DNA from 4 places in the Pseudomonas sp. RL_105y_Pfl2_101 genome. Region 3 is predicted to be linked to each of the others. Evidence: predicted binding sites of a transcription regulator. Region 3 holds the regulator's gene; each other region holds the start of a gene.

Region 1 (5,982 bases), on a different contig from region 3:
ACCAGCCCGGCGAGCAGGCGGTCGGCCAGTTTCGGTGGCAGGGCCAAGCGGCGCTGGTTGAGCAATTCCATGTCGTTGCGGTGGACACCCTCGGCCCCTTGCGGCGCACTCACGGCCCGCGAAGCCCACAACGGCCGCTGGCCACTGATACGCGACAACGGGCCGTCGGTGGGCAGGGTCCCGGCACCCAGCGGTGTCGGCACTGGCGCCTTGGCGACCTTGTCCAGCGCCTCTTGTTGCTTGGCAGCCGACAAGGTTGCCGCCTCGCCGGGGGCCAGTGGCTTGTTCTTGGACATCTGGCGCAGCAGCACATCGGCCAGGCCAATACCACCGCCTTCGCGGGACATGGAAACGGCCAACTGCTGGTCGTACATCTCCTGGTACTGCTTGGCTTCTGGCGTGTTCATCGGATTGTCCTTGCCCAAGGCCTCGGTGGCCGAGCGCATGGACTTGAGCATTTCGCCGAGGAACAGCGACTCGAACTCCTGCGCCACTTTACGCAGGTTGCTGTCGCTGTTCTTGTCGCCGACCTTGAGCTGGTTCAAGCGGTTCAGGTCCGAGTAGGAACCCGAGTCCCCGCTGATCAAAGCGCCCTTGCGCATATCCATGGCTCGCCCCTCAAATCACGATGAGGTCGGCTTGCAACGCGCCGGCCTGCTTCAAGGCTTCGAGGATCGCCATCAAGTCGCCCGGCGCCGCGCCGACCTGGTTCACCGCCCGGACGATTTCATCCAGGGTAGTGCCCGGACCGAACTTGAACATCGGCTTGGCTTCCTGCTCGGCATTGACTCGCGAGCGCGGCACCACGGCGGTCTGGCCGTTGGACAGCGGCCCCGGCTGGCTGACGATCGGGTCTTCGGTGATGGTCACGGTCAGGCTGCCGTGGGTCACGGCGGCCGGAGACACCTTGACGTTCTGGCCGATCACGATGGTGCCGGTACGCGAGTTGATGATGACTTTCGCCACCGCCTGGCCCGGGTCGACCTCAAGGTTTTCCAGGATCGACAGGTAGTCGACCCGCTGGCTCGGATCCAGCGGCGCCGTGACGCGCACCGAACCACCGTCGAGGGCCTGGGCCACGCCTGGGCCGAGCATGTCGTTGATCTTGTCGACGATACGCTTGGCGGTGGTGAAGTCGGAACGGTTGAGGTTCAGCGTCAGGCTGTTGCCCTGGTTGAAACCGCTCGGCACCGCACGCTCCACCGACGCACCGCCAGGGATGCGACCGGCCGACGGAACGTTGACGGTGATCTTCGAACCGTCGCGCCCCTCGGCATCAAAACCGCCGACCACCAGGTTACCCTGGGCGATGGCGTAGACGTTGCCGTCGATCCCCTTGAGCGGCGTCAGCAGCAGGGTGCCGCCACGCAGGCTCTTGGAGTTACCGATGGACGAAACGGTGATATCCACCTGCTGGCCAGGCTTGGCGAACGCCGGCAGATCGGCACTGACCGACACCGCCGCGACGTTCTTCAACTGCACGTTGCCAGAGCCGGCCGGCACCTTGATACCGAACTGCGACAACATGTTGTTGAAGGTCTGCAAGGTGAACGGGGTCTGGGTGGTCTGGTCACCGGTGCCGTTCAGGCCCACGACCAGGCCGTAGCCGATCAACTGGTTGGAACGCACGCCGGAAATGCTGGCGATGTCCTTCAAACGCTCGGCCTGAGCGGTAAAGGCTGCGGACATCATCAGGGCACCGATCAACAGCTGCTTAAGATTCAACGGGGCCACCTAGAAAGGGAACTTCGGGCTGAGGAAGAAACGGTCGAACCAGCCTGGCTGACTCGCATCGGCAAAGGCACCGGTGCCCGAATAGGTGATGCGCGCATCGGCCACGCGGGTGGACGAAACGGTGTTGTCGGTGGCGATGTCGTCGGCGCGAACCATGCCAGCGATGCGCACCAGTTCGTCACCGGTGTTGAGGGTCAGCCACTTCTCGCCGCGCACGACAATGATGCCGTTGGGCAGCACATCGGCGACGGTCACGGTGATCGAGCCGGTCAGGCTATTGCTCTGCCCGGACTTGCTGTCGCCCTTGGTGGCCCGGTCGGAGCCGTAGCCGGCGTTGAGGCTCAGGTCGCCGCCACCGATCGGGTTGTTGGTGGTCAGGCTGGAGCCGAACAGCGAGGTCAGGCCGACGCTGGTTTCGCTGGTCTTGTCGATCTGCGAGTTGGCGTTCTTGCTGGCCTGGGTCCGCTCGTTCAGGGTGATAGTGATGATGTCACCGACCCGGAAGGCCTTGCGGTCGCTGTACAGGTTCTGCTCGAAACCGGCCTGGTAGATCGAGCCATTGTTGGCGGCAGCCGGCAACGGCGTGCGCGGCAACACCGGAGCGTAGTACGGGTCATTGGGCCTGGGTGTCGGCGCGACACAGCCCGCGAGCGCGGTGATCCCACTCAGTGCCAGAACAGATACGAAGCGTTTCATGACCCTACCTCTTGGTGTTGCAGGCGACCCTGGGGCCGCCCTGTCTACGTAATGACGGACGTTGCGACGTGATTACAGATTCTGCGTAACGAACGAGAGCATCTGGTCGGCGGTGGAGATCACCTTGGAGTTCATCTCGTAGGCGCGCTGGGTGGTGATCATGTTGACCATCTCCTCGACAGTGCTCACGTTGGACGTTTCCAGGGTGTTCTGCAGCGTGGTGCCGAAACCGTTCAGGCCCGGGGTGCCGACTTGCGGCGCGCCACTGGCGGCGGTTTCCAGGAACAGGTTGTTGCCCACCGCTTGCAGGCCGGCCGGGTTGATGAAGTCGGCGGTCTGCAGGTTGCCGATCACCTGAGCGGCCGGGTTGCCCGCCACGGTGATGGACACGGTGCCGTCACGGCCCACGGTAAAGGTCTGGGCATCGTTCGGAATGATGATGGCCGGCTCCAGGGCGAAACCGCTGGCGTTGACGATCTGGCCGTTGGAGTCGAGGTGGAACGTACCGTCACGGGTGTAAGACGTGGTGCCGTCCGGCTGCAGAATCTGGAAGAAACCGCGACCGTCGATGGCCATGTCCAGCGGCTGCTCGGTGGTTTGCAGGCTGCCGGCGTTGAAGTTTTTCTGCGTGCCGACGATGCGCACACCGGTACCCACTTGCAGGCCCGACGGCAATTCGCTGTCCTGGGTCGACTGGGCGCCAGGCTGGCGTTTTACCTGATACAGCAGGTCCTGGAACTCGGCCCGATCACGCTTGAAACCCGTGGTCGAAACGTTCGCCAGGTTGTTGGAAATGGTCGTCAGGTTGGTGTCCTGGGCGGACAGACCTGTTTTGGCAACCCATAGAGCCGGAAGCATTCGATTCTCCTCGTACGCCTGTTTTTCGGCGCGACGCTTTAGTTAATGGTTAGATCTGCAAGACCCGAGCCATGGCCTCGTCGCCTTCTTTGGCGGTGTTCATCATCTTGACGTGAAGCTCGAACTGCTTGGCCAGGGCCAGCACCGAGGTCATTTCATCCACGGCATTGACGTTGCTCGCTTCCTGGAAGCCCGACACCAACTGCACGTTGGCATCGATGGGCGCCGCCTGGCCGTCCTTGGTCCGGATCGAACCATCCAGGCCCTTGGTCATGTTCTTGAGGTCCGGGTTGACCAGCTTGATGCGGTCCACTTCAGCCATCACCCGCGGGCCTTCGCCCATGGCGCGGATGCTGATGGTGCCGTCCTGACCGATTTCTATTTTCTGCTCTGGCGGCACGGCGATCGGACCGCCGTTGCCCATCACCGGCATGCCGTTGCCGGCGCGCAGCACGCCCAGGGCATCAACATTGAGGCTGCCGGTGCGCACGTAGCTTTCACCGCCATCGGGGTTCTGCACGGCCATCCAGCCCGGCCCACTGACCGCCACGTCGAGGTCGCGGCCGGTTTCCACCAGTGCACCCGGAGTGAAATCAGTCGCCGGCCGTTCGGACAGGGCAAAGGCCCGCGCCGGAAAGCTGTCGCCGAACACTGGCATCGAACGTGCCTGCTCCAGGTCTTTCTGAAAACCATTGGTGGAGATGTTCGCCAGGTTGTTGGCATGGGCCCGCTGCGCCAGTGCGTTCTGGCTGGCGCCGGTCATTGCCACATATAGGTACTTGTCCACTGTCGTTCCTCTGCATGCCGGACGTTTGCCGCCCACTGCTGTGTTGCACAGCCTCAAGCAATTTGCAGACCAACTTTTTTCTGGCGCTGATGGGCCCGACAAACAAAGGGCTTGGAGGTTCTGGAAGGCGTTCTGCAAATGTATCGAAGACGAAAAACCGGCGGTGTCGTGCCGGTTGGTGGCAATGCTTGTCCTTGAATAATGGCCACTGCTCGCGATGAGGCCAGCAAAACACAATAGATAAATAGCTACGACTCAGTCTTACCGACCTCATACTCGCGCAACTTGTTGGCAATGGTCGTATGGGAAACCCCCAGCCGCTTGCCCAGTTGCCGGCTGCTGGGATGCTCGGAGTACAGGCGTTCCAACACTGCTTTCTCGAAGCGTCCGACGATCTCGTCCAACCCACCCTCAAGGGAAAAATCGCCAAGGGGTTGGCGCACGCCATAGTCCGGCAGGCGAATATGCTCGGCCTTGACCGTGCCGCCGTCGCACAGGGAAACGGCCTGGAACAGCACGTTTTCCAACTGCCGAACATTGCCCGGCCAATGGTAGTGACTGAGGCGGTCCATCGCCGCCGGAGCCAGCTTGGGCAACGCGCAGCCGATCTGGCGACTGGCCTGGTCGAGGAAATGTTCCACCAGCGGCGCCAAGCCATCGAGGCATTCGCGCAGCGGTGGGATGTGCAAGGAAAGGACGTTCAAGCGGTGGTACAAATCCTGACGGAACTCTCCCCGGGCGCAGAGTTCGGACAAATCGACCTGGGTGGCGCAGATGACCCTGACGTCCAGGTAGACCTCTTCATCGCTGCCGACACGCCGAAAGCAACCGTCTTGCAAAAAGCGCAGCAGTTTCACTTGCAGCCGCGGGCTCATTTCCCCTACCCCGTCGAGGAACAGCGTCCCCCCGGCAGTCAGCTCCAGCAGGCCGAGCTTACCTTCGGCCCGAGCACCTTCGAAGGCACCCGGGCCGTAGCCGAACAGCTCAGTCTCGGCCATGGACTCGGGCAGCCCGGCACAGTTGAGCGCCATCAAGGGTGATTGCCCGCGCGGGCTCGCCAAATGGCAAGCGCGAGCCAGCAGCTCCTTGCCAGTACCGGTTTCGCCTTCTATCAATAGCGGCGCGTCCAGCGGTGCCATGCGCCGGGCCTCACGGACCACCGCCGCCATCACTTTCGAGCTCTGGAAAATACTGTCGAAGCCGCGCAACTCCTGCTTGCGCACGTTATAGATACGTTCGCCCACCCGGTCGGCCCGGTGCAGCGTCAACACCGCACCGGCCATGGCTTCGCTGTCGTCGTGCTCCGATTGCAGTGGCGCGATGTCGGCCAGGAACACATCGCCCTTGACCTTGACCCGCAGGCCATTGATGCGCGACTGGTTGGCCCGCACCAGTTCCGGCAAGTCGAAATCCTCGGCGTAGCGGGACAAGGGAATCCCCGGCACCTCGTCCACTCGCACCCCTAGCAACTGCGCCGCCGCCCGGTTGGCCGCAACGATGGAGCCGCCCATGTCGATGGACAGCACCGGGAACTCCAAAGCGCCGAGCAAGGCGTTGAGTTCCATGTGCCGACGCTCACTGGGCATCAGCCCTACACGCTTGACGCCAAATACCCCGGCAATGCCCTCGAATTTCGGACGCAGCGCCTGGAACTGGATGTTGATCAGGTTTGGGCAGTGCAGGTAAATCGCGTTGCCCTGCTCGCCACCGACCTCCCCCCGGGCGACGTTGATGCCGTACTCCACCAACAGATTGAGGATGTCCCGCAGGATGCCGATGCGATTCTGGCAATGGACTTTGATGCGCATGAAAAGGCCCGATGTGTAGTAGAAATTCGTGGTAAGCGAGCTTGTTCCCGCTTGTTGGAGCTACCGAGCGAAGCGAGGCTGCGATCTTTTCCCTGGCAG
Region 2 (5,982 bases), on a different contig from region 3:
CAGCGGTGATACCAGGATCGCATAGGGCGATTGTGCCTGGGCCAGATGGTGGGCGATTTCCTCGGCGATCAGCGGATGCAGCAGCGCCTCGAGCCAGCGGCGTTCATCGGCGTTCTCGAAGATCAGCTTGCGCAGCGCCGCCCGGTCCAGGGCGCCGTCGGCCTGCAATACGCCGGGGCCGAAGTGCTCGGCGATTTTCGCCAGCGCCGGGCGCCCGGGCTCGACCACCCAGCGCGCCGCATGATCGGCGTCGATGACGTGCACGCCCAGGTCGATGAAATGCTGGGCCGCCGCGCTCTTGCCGCTGCCGATGCCACCGGTCAGGCCGAGAATCCAGGTTTTTTTTGCTGAGGTATTCATTAAAAACCGACAGACTGCCAATAGAAGTCGGTTATTTGACCACCCCAGAGCAAGGCAATCCAGCCGGCAATGGCCAGATAAGGTCCAAACGGAATCTGCGTCGACCCGGGAGCATCACGCAAGCGCAGCACAATCACCCCGACAACGGAACCCACCAGCGACGACAACAGCAGCGTCAGCGGCAGGATCTGCCAGCCCCCCCAGGCGCCGAGCATCGCCAGCAGCTTGAAATCACCATAGCCCATGCCTTCCTTGCCGGTGATCAGCTTGAACACCCAGAACACCGACCATAGCGCCAGGTAGCCGGCCACCGCCCCCCACATCGCTTGGTTCAAGGACACGAAGAGCCCGAAGCTGTTGATGATCAAACCCAGCCACAACAACGGCAGCACCAGGGTATCGGGCAGTAATTGATGCTCGACGTCAATCAGGCTCATGCCCAGCAGGCCCCAGGTCAACACCATCACCATCGCGGCGTGCCAGCCAAAGCCGAAATGCCAGGCAACGAACGCCGATAACGCACCGCAGGCCATTTCGGTCAGGGGGTAACGCCTGCCGATGGGCGCGGCGCAGTTCGAACAACGGCCGCGCAGCATCAGGTAGCTGAGCAGCGGAATGTTTTCCCAGGCGCGAATGCGATGGCCACAGTGCGGGCATTGGGAGTGGGGCAGCATCAGGTTGTAGACCGGGCCCGGGGTTTCGGCAGGCAGGCCCAGCAGGTCGTGGGCCTGCAGGCGCCATTCGCGGTTGAGCATCTTCGGCAGGCGCCACACCAGCACGTTGAGGAAGCTGCCGATGATCAGGCCAAGCAGTGCTGCAACGAGCACGAAAGCCAGGGGATACAGCACGAAAAATTCGCTCAGGGGCATGTCAGATCGCAGAGCCGAGTTGAAAGATGGGCAAGTACATGGCAACCACCAGGCCACCGACGACCACCCCCAGGACCACCATGATGAAGGGTTCCATCAGGCTGGTGAGGTTGTCCACCAGATTGTCCACCTCGGCCTCATAAAAGCTCGCCACCTTGTCGAGCATGTCGTCCAGCGCACCGGACTCCTCGCCGATGGCGGTCATCTGGACCGCCATGTTCGGAAAGACGCCTGAGGCACGCATGGAGAAATTCAACTGCATGCCGGTCGAAACGTCCTGCTTGATGCGTTGCACGGCACGTTTGAACACCACGTTGCCGGTGGCGCCAGACACCGAATCCAGGGCTTCCACCAGTGGCACGCCGGCGGCGAAGGTGGTGGAAAGCGTACGGGCGTAGCGGGCCACGGCGGATTTGTACAGCAAGGTGCCTATCAACGGCAGCTTGAGCAGCCATTTGTCGCGCCAGTCGCGAAAGCGCTCCGAACGCCTGAGCGCGTACTTCACGCCAAAAAACATCCCCACCAATCCGCCAAGCATCATCCACCACCATTGCTGCATGATTTCCGACAGACCTATGACCATTACCGTGAAGGCAGGGAGTTGCGCGCCGAGTCCAGAGAATACCGATTCGAATTGCGGCACGACCTTGACCAGGAGGATCCCCGTGACCACTGCGGCAACGAGGATCACGGCCGCAGGGTAGGTCATGGCTTTCTTGATTTTGGCCTTGAGCGCTTCGCTCTTTTCCTTGTAGGTCGCGACCCGGTCCAGCAGCGTGTCCAAGGCACCGGCCTGTTCGCCGGCGTCTACCAGGTTGCAGTACAGCTCGTCGAAATATTGCGGGCACTTGCGCAGCGCCGCAGCGAAGCTGTTGCCGGCGGCGACTTCCTGCTTCACCGTGTCCACCAGCTTACGCATGTTGGGGTTGTCGAAGCCTTCGCCAATGATATCGAACGCCTGCAACAGCGGCACGCCAGCCTTGAGCATCGTGGCCATCTGGCGGGTGAAGAGGGCGATATCCAGCGGCTTGATGCGCTTGCCCTTGCTGAAGATCGAGGTGGATTTCTTGCGCACCTTCTGCGGGTTGATGCCTTGTTTGCGCAGCTGTGCCTTGACCAGCGTCGGGCTTTGTCCCGTCAGCTCGCCACTCATTCTTGTGCCTTTGCGGTCCTTGCCTTCCCAAGTGTAAACATCGGTTTTGACTGACTTGACCGCCATGTTCAATCCTTGGTGACCCGGTTGATTTCTTCGAGGCTGGTGACGCCCTGCATCACTTTGAGCAGTCCCGACGTGCGCAGGTCATTGAAACCGTCCTTGCGCATTTGCAGGTCGATTTCCAGCGAGTTGCCCTCGGCCATGATCAGCCGTTGCAGCTCGGGCGTGTTCTTGACCACTTCGTAAACCCCCACGCGCCCTTTGTAACCAAGGTTGCACTGTTCGCAACCGACCGGCTCATAGATCGTGAATGTGCCGATGCGTTCCCGAGGGAAACCCTCCTTGAGCAAGGTTTCCTCGGGAATCTCGATGGCCGTCTTGCAGTGACTGCACAGCTTGCGCGCCAACCGCTGGGCGATGATCAGGTGCACGGCGGTGGCGATGTTGAACCCCGGAATGCCCATGTTCTGCAGGCGGATCAGGGTTTCGGCGGCGCTGTTGGTGTGCAGGGTAGAGAGCACCAAGTGCCCGGTCTGGGCGGCCTTGATGGCGATCTCGGCGGTTTCCAGGTCGCGGATCTCGCCCACCATGATCACGTCCGGATCCTGGCGCAGGAACGAGCGCAGGGCCTGGGCGAAATCCATCCCCTGGCGCGGATTCACGTTGACCTGGTTGATGCCTTCCATGTTGATCTCCACCGGGTCTTCGGCGGTGGAAATGTTGATGTCCACGGTGTTGAGGATATTCAGCCCGGTGTAGAGCGACACGGTCTTGCCCGAGCCGGTCGGACCGGTCACCAGGATCAGCCCTTGGGGTTGCTTGAGGGCGGCCATGTACAGGTCTTTCTGGTCCGCTTCGTAGCCCAGGGCGTCGATGCCCATCTGCGCGCTGGATGGGTCGAGGATCCGGATCACCACCTTTTCGCCCCAAAGCGTGGGCAGGGTGTTGAGCCGGAAATCGATGGACTTGGTTTTCGACAGGCGCATTTTCAGGCGCCCGTCCTGGGGTTTGCGCCGCTCGGAAATATCCAGGCTGGCCATGACCTTCAGGCGGGCGGCGATGCGGTTGGCCAGTTGGATCGGCGGCCTGGCCACTTCCCGCAATATCCCGTCGGTGCGCACCCGCACCCGGTAGATTTTTTCATAGGGCTCGAAGTGCAGGTCGGAAGAGCCGCCCTTGATCGCGTCCAACAGCATCTTGTTGACGAAGCGCACCACGGGCGCGTCGTCGGTGTCCTGGCCGGCGATGGAATCCTGCCTGGTGTCGTCGATCGATTCGATGTCCAGGCCGTCGAGGTCGACATCGCTCATGCCTTCCAGGCCGGTGCTGCTGGATTCGAAGAACTTTTCGATGGCGTCGCTGAGCTTGTCGTCCTCCACCAGGATGGCTTCGGTGGTCAGGCCGGTGCTGAACTGGATGTCGTTGATGGCCTGGTGATTGGTGGGGTCGGAGATGCCCACGAACAATTTGTTGCCACGGCGCCACAGCGGCAGGGCGTGATGCTGGCGCACCAGTTTTTCGCTGACCAGGTCGCTGGGTTGGGCTTCTTTGTCCAGGCTGTTGAGGTCCAGCAGGGCGACGCCGAAATGCTCCGAGGCGATCTCCGCGACCTGGCGGCTCTGGACCAGTTTGTTCTGCACTAGGTAGCTGACCAGGGGGATATGACTGAGTTGGGCCTGTTGATGCGCCTGTTGCGCACTTTGCTCGGTGAGCAGTTCGGCCAACACCAATTGCTTGGTCAGGCCGCTGAGGGCGATGTCATTCATGGGAATCCCGGCGGCGAACAATTCATGACTTATAGCCTAGTCAAGGCTTGGCGCCAAACCAGCGGGGCAGGGTGACAAAAAACGTCAGATAGTGCGGTTGTTGAGGTAGGACGTGGCCGTTGTGCGGGTTCTAAACCCTTTATTGATGGGGTTGCAGGGTTGGCATATGCCCTGCAATGACCGTTTCAGGTCATGAGATTTCGACTCATGCATGGGAGATGTTTATGAATAAGCAGAGTGGTTTTACCTTGATCGAACTGCTGATCGTCGTGGCGATCATCGGCATTCTGGCGACGTTTGCGTTGCCGCAATATTCCAAGTACCAGGCGCGGGCCAAGGCGACGGCGGGACTGGCGGAAATTTCTGCGCTAAAGGTGCCGTATGAGGACGCCATGAATCAAGGTACTGATCCAACGGCAGAGAACATGAACGTAACTACGCCTACCAGCAACTGCGAACTCACAATCACGGGTACGGCTTCGGCCGGGTCAGGCACCGTCGTTTGTAAGCTGGTTAATTCACCTGCCGCTGTGGCGGGTAAGACGATCACACTCTCCCGCTCGGCGGCAGGCGCGTGGACGTGTGGCTCTGATGCCGATCAAGAATTCTTGCCGGCCGGCTGCACCGGTGGCGCAGCGGCACCTGCCGGAAAAAAATAAATTCGAACTTGATTTGGTCTGGGCTGCGTAGCGGCCCTTTTTTATGGATGCTGGGTACTCAGGAGGGAACAATCTAGGGCCTTACAGAGACCCTTCGCAATTCATAAGCTTAGAAATAGGCCCAAACCCGCAAGTTGCATGTTCAGAATCACCGCTTCATGCATATTGCATGATCGCGAAAAAAACCAATTCGCTTAACTTTATGATTTATAAGTAATTAGTTGATTCTTCAAAGCTGGCACAGCGTTCGCACTACTCCAGTTAACCCTGCCGGGATGCACCTCCGGCGGTTTCTGAGAAAAACAGGAGTTACTCGTATGAAGAAGTTCGCTATCACTGCCGCCGCTGCTACCGCATTGACCCTGAGCATGGCTAGCGCATTCGCCGAGACCACTCAAGCAACTCAGGCGCCAATGATGCTGGCTGCGGGCGAAGTGACAGAGGCCAAAGAAGACGTTTCCGATACCTGGATCACCACCAAGGTCAAAGCTGACCTGGTCACTGAAAAAGGCATTCCAGGCACTGATATCAAAGTCGAAACCAATAAAGGTGTTGTATCCCTGTCTTCGACTACTGCAGTCACGGATGCGCAAAAAGACACCGCCGTAGCGATCGCCAAAAAGATCAAAGGCGTGCAAGCCGTATCGGCTGATGGCCTGAAATCCGAGTAAGGCTGAGACTTCTCGCCTGGACTGGGAGAAGGCGCGGCAAGCGGGCCAGGTTATACGTTTGCCGTTGCTTTGGAGTTCATGCGAAAGGCCACACGGACGTGGCCATTACAGGCCCCCGGCATTCGTGTCGGGGGCCTGTTCTATTCCGGGGAGGGAAAGGTGCGGTGAAGTTTGTGGGGATGTCTGGGAAACCGAGTTGCGCTTTTCGCGAGCAGGCTCGCTCCCACATTTAAATGCGTTCGGCTTGAAGAAACCCGTTCCACTGTGGGAGCGAGCCTGCTCGCGATGGCGCCGGTCCTTTCAACACCATTCCAACGGATGGGATAGGAGGCCTTTCACCGCCCCCGCTTGCTGGTGATCTGCACCAGCCGATTCCCCTCGAAACGCAGGTACTGATACATGCCGCTGTTGGGGCCGTAGGTCCATTCCTCCACCGGGTATTCCTCCCGGCGATTGACACTGCGCTTGTAGCCCAGGTCATCCCGCGCCGCTGGCTCCCCG
Region 3 (5,982 bases):
ACCATTCGCTGTTCTGGGAAGTGATGACACCCCGGGGCGGCGGCCAGCCCGATGGCGCCTTGGCGGCGGCAATCGAAGCGCAGTTGGGCGGTATCGAGGGTTTCAAGGAAGCCTTCACCAAAGCGGCGCTGACCCGTTTCGGCAGTGGCTGGGCCTGGTTGAGCGTGACCCCGCAAAAGACCCTGGTGGTGGAAAGCAGCGGCAACCAGGACAGCCCGCTGATGAATGGCAACACACCGATTCTTGGCCTGGACGTCTGGGAGCACGCCTATTATCTGCGCTACCAGAACCGTCGTCCGGAATACATCAGTGCCTTCTACAACGTGATCAACTGGCCTGAGGTCGCCCGGCGCTACCAGGTTGCGTTGGCTTCGAGTCCTTCGTGAAAGCAACTCAAGGCTGACTATGGATACTCAAACACTGGCGATTGGAAGCGGACGGATGTTCCGCTATGCCTTGGGATCGCTGTTGCTGTTGGCCGGGATGACGTTGTTGGCGGCGCAGGGCCTGGCTTGGTTGGACCTGGACCCCAGGTTGTTGCGCGCGCTCGAGGGCGGCGGGCTCTGCGCCTTGGGCACCGCGCTGGGGGCGGTGCCGGTGTTGGTCATCCGGCGCATGCCCCAGGTGGTTAGCGATTCACTGCTGGGCTTCGGTGCCGGGGTGATGCTCGCGGCGACGGCGTTTTCGCTGATCGTGCCAGGCATTGCCGCAGCCGAACAATTGGGGTTAACGCCTTGGGCGGCCAGCGGTCTTATCAGTTTCGGCATTCTATTGGGAGCATTCGGGCTGTATCTGGTGGACCGCAAGGTCTCGGCCAGCCCCGAAAGGCGGGTCGCGGTGCCAGGTCGCCCGATCATTGCGGCGCGGATCTGGTTGTTTGTGTTTGCCATCATTGCCCACAACATTCCCGAAGGCATGGCAGTGGGGGTGTCGGCGGGCGGCGGCATGCCGGATGCCGATAGCCTGGCGATGGGCATCGCCTTGCAGGATGTACCCGAAGGGCTGGTGATCGCGCTGGTGCTGGCTACGGCGGGGATGTCGCGGGCCAAGGCGTTCTTGATTGGCGCGGCGTCAGGGCTGGTCGAACCCGTGTTCGCGCTGCTGTGCGCCTGGTTGGTGAGCCTGGCCGAGATGCTCTTGCCTCTGGGCCTTGCGTCGGCGGCCGGGGCGATGTTGCTGGTGGTGACTCACGAAGTCATTCCCGAATCTCGCCGCAATGGTCACGAGAAACTGGCGAGCCTGGGGCTGCTGGTGGGTTTTTGCCTGATGATGGTGTTGGATACGGCGTTGGCGTGATGCAAAAAAAACGCGGGGTCTGGAGCTTAAGGGGCGAGGGCGCTTCGCTTGGCTGCGCCGTTGGAGTTGTGTAGGAGCTGTCGAGTGCAACGAGGCTGCGATCCTTCCACCCCCCATTGAGTCAGGAGTGAAAGATCAAGATCAAAAGATCGCAGCCTTCGGCAACTCCGACATGCAGTCCCGCGGGAGCTGCTCGCCTCGGGTTTGGGGCAGTTATTCGCCTTCGTCGAAGTATCTGTTGATCAGGTCCACCAGGGCGTCCAGCGCTTCCTGCGCCTCTTCACCTTCGGTGTGCAGGTGGATCCTGGTGCCCTTGCCGGCAGCGAGCATCATCATCGCCATAATGCTTTTACCGTCAATTGCGGTTTCGGGTGTCCGGCCAACCCTGATGGTGGTGTCCTTGAACTGGCCCGCGACTCCGACGAACTTGGCCGACGCTCGGGCATGCAAACCCAGCTTGTTGATGATTTCAATTTCCTGAGCAGGCATCGCGATGTGAATCCTTTAGCTGAGGTCGCGGTGGCGAACCTGGACGTTCTTCAGGGATTGTTGCAGGAGTTGCCCCAGACGTTCGGTCAGGTAGACGGAGCGGTGATGGCCGCCGGTACAACCGATGGCGATCGTGACATAGGCGCGGTTGCTCGCGGCAAAGCGGGGCAGCCATTTGAGCAGGTAGCTGGAGATGTCCTGATACATTTCCTCGACATCCGGCTGGGCGGCCAGGTAGTCGATCACCGGCTGGTCGAGCCCGGACTGCTCGCGCAATTCCGGTTTCCAATAAGGATTGGGCAGGCAGCGCACATCGAACACCAGGTCGGCGTCTACGGGCATGCCACGCTTGAAACCGAACGACTCCACCAGGAACGCTGTACCCGGCTCGGGTTGGTTGAGCAGGCGCAGCTTGATCGTGTCGCGCAACTGATACAGGTTCAGGTGCGTGGTGTTGACCTTCAGGTCTGCCAGGTCAGCGATTGGCCCCAATAGCTGGCTTTCATCCTCGATGGCTTCGGCCAGGGAGCGGTTGGCATTGCTCAGTGGGTGGCGCCGGCGGGTTTCGGAAAAACGCTTGAGCAGTGTTTCTTCATCGGCATCCAGGTACAGCACGTCACACTGGATATGCCGGCTGCGCACTTCCTTGAGCAGTTCAGGAAAACGCGACAGGTGGCTTGGCAGGTTACGCGCATCGATGGACACCGCCACCAGTGGCTGCGCCAGCTCGGTGTGGATCAGGGCACGCTCGGCCAGTTCCGGCAGCAGGCCGGCGGGCAAATTGTCGATGCAATAGTAGCCGCTGTCCTCAAGCACGGCGAGGGCTGTACTTTTACCGGAGCCGGAGCGGCCACTGACAATGATCATGCGCATTTTTAATGACCGTTCTGCTCGTCCAGGACAACCTGGTACAACGCTTCGTTGCTCGGTGCGCTGCGCAGTTTTTCGCGCACTTCCTTGCGGTCCAGCATGCTAGCGATCTGGCGCAGCAGCTCGAGGTGCGCATCGGTCGCCGCTTCCGGTACCAGCAATACAAACAGCAGGTCGACCGGGGCGCCGTCGATGGCGTCGAAATCTATAGCGGTTTCAAGGTGCAACAGCGCGCTGATCGGCGCGGCACAACCCTTGAGACGGCAGTGGGGAATGGCGATGCCGTTGCCAAAACCGGTGGAACCGAGTTTTTCACGGGCAACAAGGGCCTCGAAGACGTCCTGCATTTCCAGATCCGGCACCTCGCGGTGGATCAGGTTGGCAATGTGTTCGAGGGCTTTCTTTTTACTGCCGCCCGGCGCGTTCACCTGGGAACGGCCGGGGGTCAGGATGGTTTCTAGTCGGATCATGGATTGGGGGGGTTAACGACCGGTTGCGCCCTGGAGGAGGCTCTGGGTCTTTTCCTTATGCTTTTTGAGTTGGCGATCCAGCTTGTCGGTCAGCAGGTCAATCGCGGCATACATGTCTGTGTGCTCTGCGTTGGCAACCACTTCTCCGCCGGGGATATGCAGCGTGGCTTCGATTTTCTGCAGCAGTTTCTCGACGTTCATCGTGACTTGCACGTTGGTGATCTTGTCGAAATGCCTCTCCAATCGGTCGAGTTTTTCGCCGATGTAGGTGCGCAGGGGGTCGGTCACTTCCAGTTGGTGTCCACTGATGTTGACTTGCATACAGCTTCTCCTTCGTTGCCAGTGCATAAAGCGGCAGGCAGAAATGCCTGCCACTGGAACGCTGTGGCGTGGCTCGTTACATCAACCGCTTGCGTTCGCTCGAAGGCGCGATCCCGAGGGATTCGCGGTATTTGGCGACGGTGCGGCGGGCCACCTGAATGCCTTGTGCCTCCAGTAAACCAGCGATCTTGCTGTCACTCAACGGCTTTTTCTGATTTTCCGCAGCCACCAGTTTTTTGATGATCGCGCGGATGGCCGTGGACGAGCATTCGCCGCCTTCGGAGGTGCTGACGTGGCTGGAGAAAAAGTATTTCAATTCATAGATGCCCCGAGGGGTATGCATGAATTTCTGGGTGGTTACCCGGGAAATCGTCGACTCGTGCATGCCCACTGCCTCGGCAATGTCATGCAGGACTAACGGTTTCATTGCTTCATCGCCGTACTCCAGGAAGCCGCGCTGATGCTCGACGATCTGGGTGGCCACTTTCATCAGGGTTTCGTTGCGGCTTTGCAGGCTCTTGATGAACCAGCGCGCTTCCTGCAGCTGATTCCGCATGAAGGTGTTGTCGGCGCTGGTGTCGGCGCGCTTTACAAAACCGGCGTACTGGGCGTTGACCCGCAGCTTGGGTACCGACTCCTGGTTGAGCTCCACGAGCCAGCGATCATTGTGCTTGCGCACGATCACGTCGGGGACCACGTATTCAGGTTCGGCGGATTCGATCTGCGAGCCAGGGCGTGGGTTGAGGCTCTGCACCAGCTCGATGACCTGGCGCAGCTCATCTTCCTTGAGCTTCATGCGACGCATCAGTTGGCTGTAGTCGCGGCCGCCCAGCAGGTCGATGTAATCGGTGACCAGCCGCTTGGCTTCGACCAACCACGGTGTCTTGGCGGACAACTGGCGCAGTTGCAGCAACAGGCACTCGCCCAGGTTGCGGGCGCCGATGCCGGCCGGTTCGAACTGCTGGATGCGATGAAGGACGGCTTCGATCTCGTCCAGCTCGATGTCGAGCTCGGGGTCGAAGGCTTCCAGGATTTCTTCGAGGGTCTCGTCCAGGTAGCCCTGGTTGTTGATGCAATCGATCAGGGTCACAGCGATCAGGCGATCGGTGTCTGACATCGGCGCCAGGTTCAGCTGCCACAGCAGGTGGCTTTGCAGGCTTTCGCCAACGGAGGTGCGGGTGGTGAAGTCCCACTCGTCGTCATCGCTGCTTGGCAGGCTGCTGGCGCTGGTCTGGTAGACGTCTTCCCAGGCCGTGTCCACGGGCAGTTCGTTGGGGATGCGTTCGTTCCATTCGCCGTCCTCGAGGTTGTCCACCGTCGGGGCGGCTTCCTGGTAGGCCGGTTCCGGGATTTCGGTATTGGTCTTCTGCTCGACGTTGTCGGCCAGCGGGTCGGTGTTGTCGAAGTCGTCGCCTTCTTCCTGGCGTTCGAGCATCGGATTGGACTCCAGGGCCTCCTGGATTTCCTGTTGCAGGTCCAGGGTCGACAATTGGAGCAGGCGGATGGCCTGTTGCAGCTGCGGTGTCATCGTCAGCTGCTGGCCCATTCTCAAGACTAGCGATGGTTTCATGGCAGGGGCTTAACACCTTATTCGCCGGCGCACATGCGCCATCCACTACAGGGCGCCGAAGCGCCAAACTTAAGCAAATTATATGCCTGAAACTGAAGTGTTTGCCTAGAGCGTCGCCATAATAAAATTAAACGACGCTCGGGCAATTCGCCAGACACTTGTGCTTACAGGCGGAACTCATGGCCCAGGTACACTTCCTTGACCAGGTCATTGGCCAGGATCGCTGCGGAGTCACCTTCGGCGATCAGCTGGCCGTCATTGACAATGTAGGCGGTTTCGCAGATATCCAGCGTCTCGCGCACGTTGTGGTCGGTGATCAGTACGCCGATCCCCTTGGCCTTGAGGTGATGGATGATCTGCTTGATGTCGCCCACCGAAATGGGGTCCACGCCGGCGAACGGTTCGTCGAGCAGGATGAACTTCGGTGCGGTGGCCAGGGCGCGGGCGATTTCCACGCGACGCCGCTCGCCACCGGACAGGCTCATGCCCAGGTTGTCGCGAATGTGGTTGATGTGGAATTCCTGCAACAGGCTTTCCAGCTCCTGGCGACGACCGGCCTTGTCGAGTTCCTTGCGGGTCTCGAGGATCGCCATGATGTTGTCGGCAACCGAAAGTTTGCGGAAGATCGACGCTTCTTGCGGTAAATAGCCGATACCTGCCTTCGCCCGGCCGTGCATCGGCTGGTGGCTGACGTCCAGGTCGTCGATCAGCACGCGACCCTGGTCGGCCTGGACCAGGCCGACGATCATGTAGAAGCAGGTGGTCTTGCCCGCGCCGTTGGGGCCGAGCAGGCCGACGATCTGGCCGCTGTCGATGGACAGACTGACATCACGCACGACTTGACGGCTCTTGTAGCTCTTGGCCAGGTGCTGAGCTTTCAGAGTTGCCATTACTGGGCCTTCTGCTCGTCGGTTTTCTTTTTCGGTTGGATCACCATGTCGATCCGCGGACGCGACTCGGTCACCT
Region 4 (5,982 bases), on a different contig from region 3:
TCCACAAGCGCAAGGACGTGCCGTTTGACTGGATGCTGGCGGCTTTTGGTGTGTTTATCCTGGCCTGCGGGACCAGCCATGTGATGGAAATCCTGACCATCTGGCAGCCTTATTACTGGCTGATGGCGCTGGTCAAGGTGATCACTGCGATTGCCTCGGTGATTACCGCCATCCTGCTGGTCCGGTTGGTGCCGACGGCCCTGAGAATTCCCAGCCCGCAACAGTTGGCCAAGGTCAACGACGAGTTGCGCGAGGCGCAAGCCGAACTGGTCACCACCGCGCGCCGCGCCGGCATGGCGGAGATTGCCACCAATGTGCTGCACAACGTGGGCAATGTGCTCAACAGCGTCAATGTGTCAGCCCAGGTCCTGTACGAGAAGGTGCACACCTCCAAGGGGCCAGCGGTGGCCAAGGTCGCCCAGTTGATGAAGGAGCATCCCGATGACCTCGGTGACTTCATCAGCAGCGACCCGAAAGGTCGCGCGCTACCCGACTATCTCGACAAGCTGGCCGACGCGTTGGCCGTCGAGCAGCAGGGCATGATCGCCGAGTTGGCGCAGTTGACCCGCAGAATCGACCACATCAAGGAAATCGTCGCCACCCAGCAATCCTATGCCGGCAACGCCAGCGTGTTGGAGCTGGGCTCGTTGCGAGAGCTGCTCGAGGATGTCGTGCGCATTTGCGATGTGTCCCTGGCCCGTCACCACATCACGCTGATCAAGGCGTTCAGCGATATCCCGCAAATGCCGCTGGACAAGCACCGAGTGCTACAGATCCTGGTCAATCTGATCAACAACGCCAAGCAGGCGCTGGACGCGGGTGCGAACCGACCGCCGCAGATCATTCTGCGCCTGAAGGCCGTTAATGACAGGCGCGTGCGGGTTGAGGTCGAGGACAATGGCGAGGGGATATCGCAGGACAATCTTGCGCGGGTGTTCGAGCATGGCTTCACCACGCGCCCCGAAGGCCATGGTTTTGGCCTGCACAGTTGCATTCTGGCTGCGCACGAGATGGGCGGCGATCTGACCGTGCAGAGCGCCGGGCCGGGCAGGGGCGCGCTGTTTATCCTGGAGCTGCCGCTCGTACTGACCCCGGACCCCTCTCGGCGGGTGGCGGATGGTTGAGCGGCCTGCCTTGGCTTTATCGCGTGAGCCCCATGACGTGGGGCTCAGGCTGCCAGGTTGAGGCTATTCCTGGGGCGGAGCCAGTCGCGCTTCCAACTCCGCAACCTTGGCCTCCAGGCTTTCGAGTCGTGCCCGGGTCCGGGCCAGCACTACCATCTGGCTGTCGAATTCTTCCCGGCTGACCAGGTCCAGTTTGCTGAAGCCGCTTTGCAGCAGGGCCTTGAACTGGTTTTCGATTTCGCTTTTGGGCAGCGGCGTGTCGCCACTCAAGATGCGGGAGGCGTGGCCGCTCAGGGCGTCGAGGAGATCTTTGGGCGCGAGCATGTGCAGGTGTCCTGAAAACAATGGCGGGCAGTGTATCACGCAGTGTCTATAGTCAATTCGCAAGCAAGGGATGCACGCTTTTCGCGCATGGGGGCGGGCGCCGCTGCACTGTTGTTGTGCGTATCGCAGCGGTTCATGGCGCAATGCACGTTGAGCAGGTGGCCAAGAGACTGATATCAGAGGGTTTGGGTGCAGATGGCAAGGTTTCTGCTTAGAGGCTGATGACCCATGCACTGATGCAGTCGCTGTGACGAATGCAGTGCAGCAGGCGGAACGGGGAGTTTCGTCAGGATCGGTTAACTGGCACCTGTCGGGCAACTTGGGCCGACGACGCGTTACAAAGCCAGGCACTGCGCTTAGACTTGAGTCGGGTTTGTTTTCCTGGGGCAAGTCCACCAATTCGGGAGAAAGTTTCATGAAGCTAGTCACTGCCATCATCAAGCCGTTCAAGTTGGACGACGTGCGCGAGTCGTTGTCCGAGATCGGCGTGCAGGGCATTACCGTTACTGAGGTCAAAGGCTTCGGTCGGCAGAAAGGTCACACCGAGCTGTATCGCGGCGCGGAATACGTGGTCGATTTCCTGCCCAAGGTGAAGATCGATGTCGCCATTGACGACAAGGATCTTGATCGGGTGATCGAGGCAATCACCAAGGCCGCCAACACCGGCAAGATCGGTGACGGGAAGATCTTTGTGGTCAATCTGGAACAGGCTATCCGCATCCGTACCGGCGAAACCGATACCGACGCCATCTAAGCCGCCAAACCCAACGCCCCAGGAGAAAACAATATGACTCTGCGTAAATTCGCAGGGCTAGGAGCCCTGTTGTCCTTCGCAATGCCTGGCTTGGCCATGGCAGAAGAAGCGGCAGCCCCAGTCCTGAACTCCGGCGATACCGCCTGGATGCTCACGGCCACGATTCTTGTACTGTTCATGACTATTCCTGGCCTGGCGCTGTTCTACGGCGGCATGGTTCGGTCGAAAAACCTTCTTTCCGTGATGATGCAATGCTTCGCCATTACCGGTCTGATCAGCGTTCTGTGGGTCATTTATGGCTACAGCATCGCGTTCGACACCACGGGCATGGAGCAGGGCGTCGTCAACTTCAACTCTTTTGTCGGTGGCCTGGGCAAGGCGTTCCTGGCGGGCGTTACGCCGGACAGCCTGACCGGCCCGGCGGCGCTGTTCCCTGAAGCGGTGTTCATCACCTTCCAGATGACCTTCGCGATCATTACCCCGGCCCTGATCGTCGGTGCCTTTGCCGAGCGGATGAAATTTTCCGCCATGCTGATCTTCATGGGCGTGTGGTTCACCCTGGTGTACGCACCGATTGCCCACATGGTCTGGTCCGGTGATGGCGGCCTGCTGTGGGACTGGGGCGTGCTGGACTTCGCCGGCGGCACCGTAGTGCACATCAACGCCGGTATCGCAGGCCTGGTGGCGTGCCTGGTACTGGGCAAGCGCAAAGGCTTCCCGACCACGCCGATGGCGCCGCATAACCTGGGTTACACCCTGATGGGCGCGGCCATGCTGTGGGTCGGCTGGTTCGGCTTCAACGCCGGCTCTGCTGTCGCCGCCAACGGCACCGCCGGCATGGCGATGCTGGTGACCCAGATCGCGACCGCTGCGGCGGCGCTGGGCTGGATGTTTGCCGAGTGGATCACCCATGGCAAGCCAAGCGCACTGGGCATCGCCTCGGGCGTGGTGGCGGGTCTGGTTGCTATCACCCCGGCTGCTGGCACCGTGGGCCCGATGGGCGCCCTGGTCATCGGCCTAGCAGCGGGCGTGGTGTGCTTCTTCTGCGCCACTACCCTCAAGCGCAAACTCGGCTATGACGACTCCTTGGACGCCTTTGGCGTGCACGGCATCGGCGGTATCCTCGGCGCGATCCTGACCGGGGTGTTTGCAGCACCAGCCCTGGGGGGCTTCGGTACCGTGACCGATATCGGCGCGCAAGTGTGGATTCAATTCAAGGGTGTGGCTTTCACGGTGGTCTATACCGCGATCGTCACCTTCGTCATCCTCAAGGTCCTGGACGCCGTCATGGGGCTGCGTGTCTCCGAGGAAGAAGAAGCCGTGGGCCTGGACCTGGCCCAGCACAACGAACGTGGCTACAACCTGTAAGCGCACGCGATAAAAAATGCCCGGTTCGCCGGGCATTTTTTTGTCTGGAATTTGTCATTGCTCACAAGGTGCAGCGGTTTTCCGACGCCTTTTGTTGTGGATGCGACATGGGTTTTTATACCGCCAAAGGCTTACACCGAAGCAAGAATATTAGGCCCTTTGTTTTTTCCCAGAGCGCGCTAGAATGCGCGCCGAACGTGCGGAGATCTGTATGTGGCAACAGACGCTGATAACCCTGCGGGCAAGGCCTCGGGGCTTTCATCTGGTGACGGACGAGTTGCTTGCCGGCCTGCCTGAACTCCAGGCGTGTCGTGTCGGTCTGTTGCATCTGTGGCTGCAGCATACCTCGGCTTCGTTGACCATCAACGAGAACGCCGATCCGGCGGTACGTCGAGACTTCGAACGATTTTTCAATCGGCTGATCCCACAAGGAGCCGCCGACTATGAGCACAACGACGAAGGCCTGGACGACCTTCCGGCGCACTTCAAGACCAGTGTGCTCGGCTGTCAGATCAGCCTGCCGGTCACGGCAGGACGGCTGGCATTGGGTACCTGGCAAGGTGTTTATCTGGGCGAGCATCGCGACCATGGCGGTGCTCGTAAAGTCCTCGCCACCTTGTACGGTGAAGGGGCATAACCGCTGATTGCCGGCGGATGTTGAATTTTTTCTGGCAGCCTTCGAACAGATGGCGAAGCTGGGCTATAACTAATCTGCTTTTCGCAAGTCATGAGGTAGAACATGAGCGACGATGATCTGGAAAACGACGACCTCGAAGTAGGTGACGAAGACGAGACCGAGGAAGGCCTTGATGCGGCGGCGGAAGACGTTGCCGACGACGATGGTGCCGATGTTCCGGCACCTGCCGCCAAAGGCAAGGCCAAGGCGGCCGTGTCGGTCGACGAGTTGCCGAGCGTAGAGGCCAAGAACAAGGAGCGTGATGCGCTTGCCAAGGCCATGGAGGAATTCCTGGCCAGGGGCGGTAAGGTGCAGGAAGTGGAGGCCAACGTGGTTGCGGATCCGCCCAAGAAGCCGGATAACAAGTACGGCAGCCGCCCTATCTGAGTTTCTGCTTCTTGCTTGCTGAAAAAGCCCGCCGTCGCTGCGGGCTTTTTCATGGGGGCGATTCCATCCCCTGGTCGGGGCCCGCTCCCAAAGGGTTTTGTGCCTGGCGCTGAACCACGCGACACAGCAGATCCAGGGCTGTAGTGGCTGCTGGGCAGGGGATCAGCGCTGGCGATGCCACCCTGCCAATAAGCCGGGCAGTTCGGTCAGGCTGCGGATTTCTGCATCCGGCGCGTGGTCGGCATTCCAGGGTTTGCCTGCCGGGTTGAACCACACCGCGCGCAGGCCGGCCTGTTGGGCGCCGGCGATGTCGTCGCCTGGATGATCGCCAATGTGCACGGCGGTTTTCGCCGTGGTGCCGCCGCGTTGCAGGGCTTCGTGGAACAGTCGGGCGTCAGGCTTGGCGATGCCGATGTCTTCAGCGCACAAGGCGAACTTGAAATAGTCCGCCAATCCCAGGCGCCGCACATCGGCGTTGCCATTGGTGACCACTCCGAGGGCGAAATGATTGGCCAGGATCTCCAGGGTGGGCTGCACCTCGGGAAAAATCTCCAGTTGATGGCGGGCGTGCAGGAACGTCTCGAAGGCTTGGTCCGCCAGCTCAGAGGCTTGCCACTGGTCGTAGCCGGCTTCCTGCAAGGCACGGAACAACACGCGCCGGCGCAGCGCGCTGATGCGGTGCTTCAGCCCAGGCTCCTCGCGCAGCACTTGTTCGCGAATCGAAAAAAGGTGCTCCACCGGCAGGCCGCCCAGGTTCGGTGCGTTGTCGGTCAGCCATTGGCGGAGTATGGCTTCGGCGCTGGCGATCACCGGGGCGGTGTCCCACAGGGTGTCGTCCAGGTCGAAAGTGATCAGCTCGATGGTCATGCTTCGTCGCCCTTGATGCGTTTGGCCCTGGGGTGGGCACTGTCATAGACCGTCGCCAGGTGCTGGAAATCCAGGTGGGTGTAGATCTGGGTGGTCTTGATGTCCGAGTGCCCCAGCAGCTCTTGAACGGCGCGCAGGTCCTGAGAGGACTCCAGCAGATGGCTGGCGAAGGAGTGCCGGAGCATGTGCGGGTGCAGGTTCTGTCCCAGCTCTCGTTCGCCGGCAGCCTTGACCCGCAATTGAATCGCTCGCGGGCCGAGGCGCCGCCCCTGTTGGCTGACGAAGACCGCGTCGTCGGCGGGGTTGGTCAGCGCCCGCAGCGCCAGCCATTGTTCCAGGGCTTCACGGGCCTTGCGGCCGACGGGCAGCAGGCGTGTCTTGCTGCCCTTGCCGAGCACCTGGACCATGCCATCGGCCAGGTCCAGTTGATCCAGGTTAAGCCCCGTCAGCTCTGAAAGGCGCAGGCCGGAAGAATAGAACAG

What was found. The regulator sigma-54, encoded in region 3, starts transcription at its own class of promoters, with help from an activator protein. The targets are predictions, from matches to a motif close to ANTGGCATNNANNTTGCTNT.
Region 1: AACY31_RS14315 (flagellar basal body rod protein FlgF) is a predicted target of sigma-54. The motif match lies at 4,130-4,149, and genes of this name have one in related genera.
Region 2: AACY31_RS17665 (pilin) is a predicted target of sigma-54. The motif match lies at 4,310-4,329, and genes of this name have one in related genera.
Region 4: glnK (P-II family nitrogen regulator) is a predicted target of sigma-54. The motif match lies at 1,643-1,662, and genes of this name have one in related genera.

Annotation. Positions count from the first base shown of each region.
Region 1 is NZ_CAXAPG010000010.1:167,874-173,855, forward strand. Features, by position in the region: gene flgJ (flagellar assembly peptidoglycan hydrolase FlgJ) at 1-608, opposite strand, end outside; gene AACY31_RS14300 (flagellar basal body P-ring protein FlgI) at 619-1,692, opposite strand; gene flgH (flagellar basal body L-ring protein FlgH) at 1,735-2,430, opposite strand; gene flgG (flagellar basal-body rod protein FlgG) at 2,503-3,288, opposite strand; gene AACY31_RS14315 (flagellar basal body rod protein FlgF) at 3,338-4,075, opposite strand; gene AACY31_RS14320 (sigma-54-dependent transcriptional regulator) at 4,324-5,883, opposite strand; gene AACY31_RS14325 (hypothetical protein) at 5,925-5,982, shown strand, end outside.
Region 2 is NZ_CAXAPG010000016.1:43,206-49,187, reverse strand. Features, by position in the region: gene coaE (dephospho-CoA kinase) at 1-360, opposite strand, end outside; gene AACY31_RS17680 (prepilin peptidase) at 360-1,229, opposite strand; gene AACY31_RS17675 (type II secretion system F family protein) at 1,231-2,448, opposite strand; gene pilB (type IV-A pilus assembly ATPase PilB) at 2,451-4,151, opposite strand; gene AACY31_RS17665 (pilin) at 4,376-4,810, shown strand; gene AACY31_RS17660 (BON domain-containing protein) at 5,128-5,481, shown strand; gene AACY31_RS17655 (DUF2845 domain-containing protein) at 5,817-5,982, opposite strand, start outside.
Region 3 is NZ_CAXAPG010000021.1:53,546-59,527, reverse strand. Features, by position in the region: gene AACY31_RS20075 (superoxide dismutase) at 1-386, shown strand, start outside; gene AACY31_RS20070 (ZIP family metal transporter) at 406-1,296, shown strand; gene AACY31_RS20065 (HPr family phosphocarrier protein) at 1,510-1,785, opposite strand; gene rapZ (RNase adapter RapZ) at 1,801-2,658, opposite strand; gene ptsN (PTS IIA-like nitrogen regulatory protein PtsN) at 2,661-3,125, opposite strand; gene hpf (ribosome hibernation-promoting factor, HPF/YfiA family) at 3,138-3,446, opposite strand; gene AACY31_RS20045 (RNA polymerase factor sigma-54) at 3,523-5,016, opposite strand; gene lptB (LPS export ABC transporter ATP-binding protein) at 5,181-5,906, opposite strand; gene lptA (lipopolysaccharide transport periplasmic protein LptA) at 5,906-5,982, opposite strand, start outside.
Region 4 is NZ_CAXAPG010000005.1:109,125-115,106, forward strand. Features, by position in the region: gene AACY31_RS08220 (sensor histidine kinase) at 1-1,124, shown strand, start outside; gene AACY31_RS08225 (accessory factor UbiK family protein) at 1,188-1,448, opposite strand; gene glnK (P-II family nitrogen regulator) at 1,864-2,202, shown strand; gene AACY31_RS08235 (ammonium transporter) at 2,236-3,570, shown strand; gene AACY31_RS08240 (secondary thiamine-phosphate synthase enzyme YjbQ) at 3,782-4,207, shown strand; gene sutA (transcriptional regulator SutA) at 4,310-4,633, shown strand; gene AACY31_RS08250 (HAD family hydrolase) at 4,796-5,500, opposite strand; gene xerC (tyrosine recombinase XerC) at 5,497-5,982, opposite strand, start outside.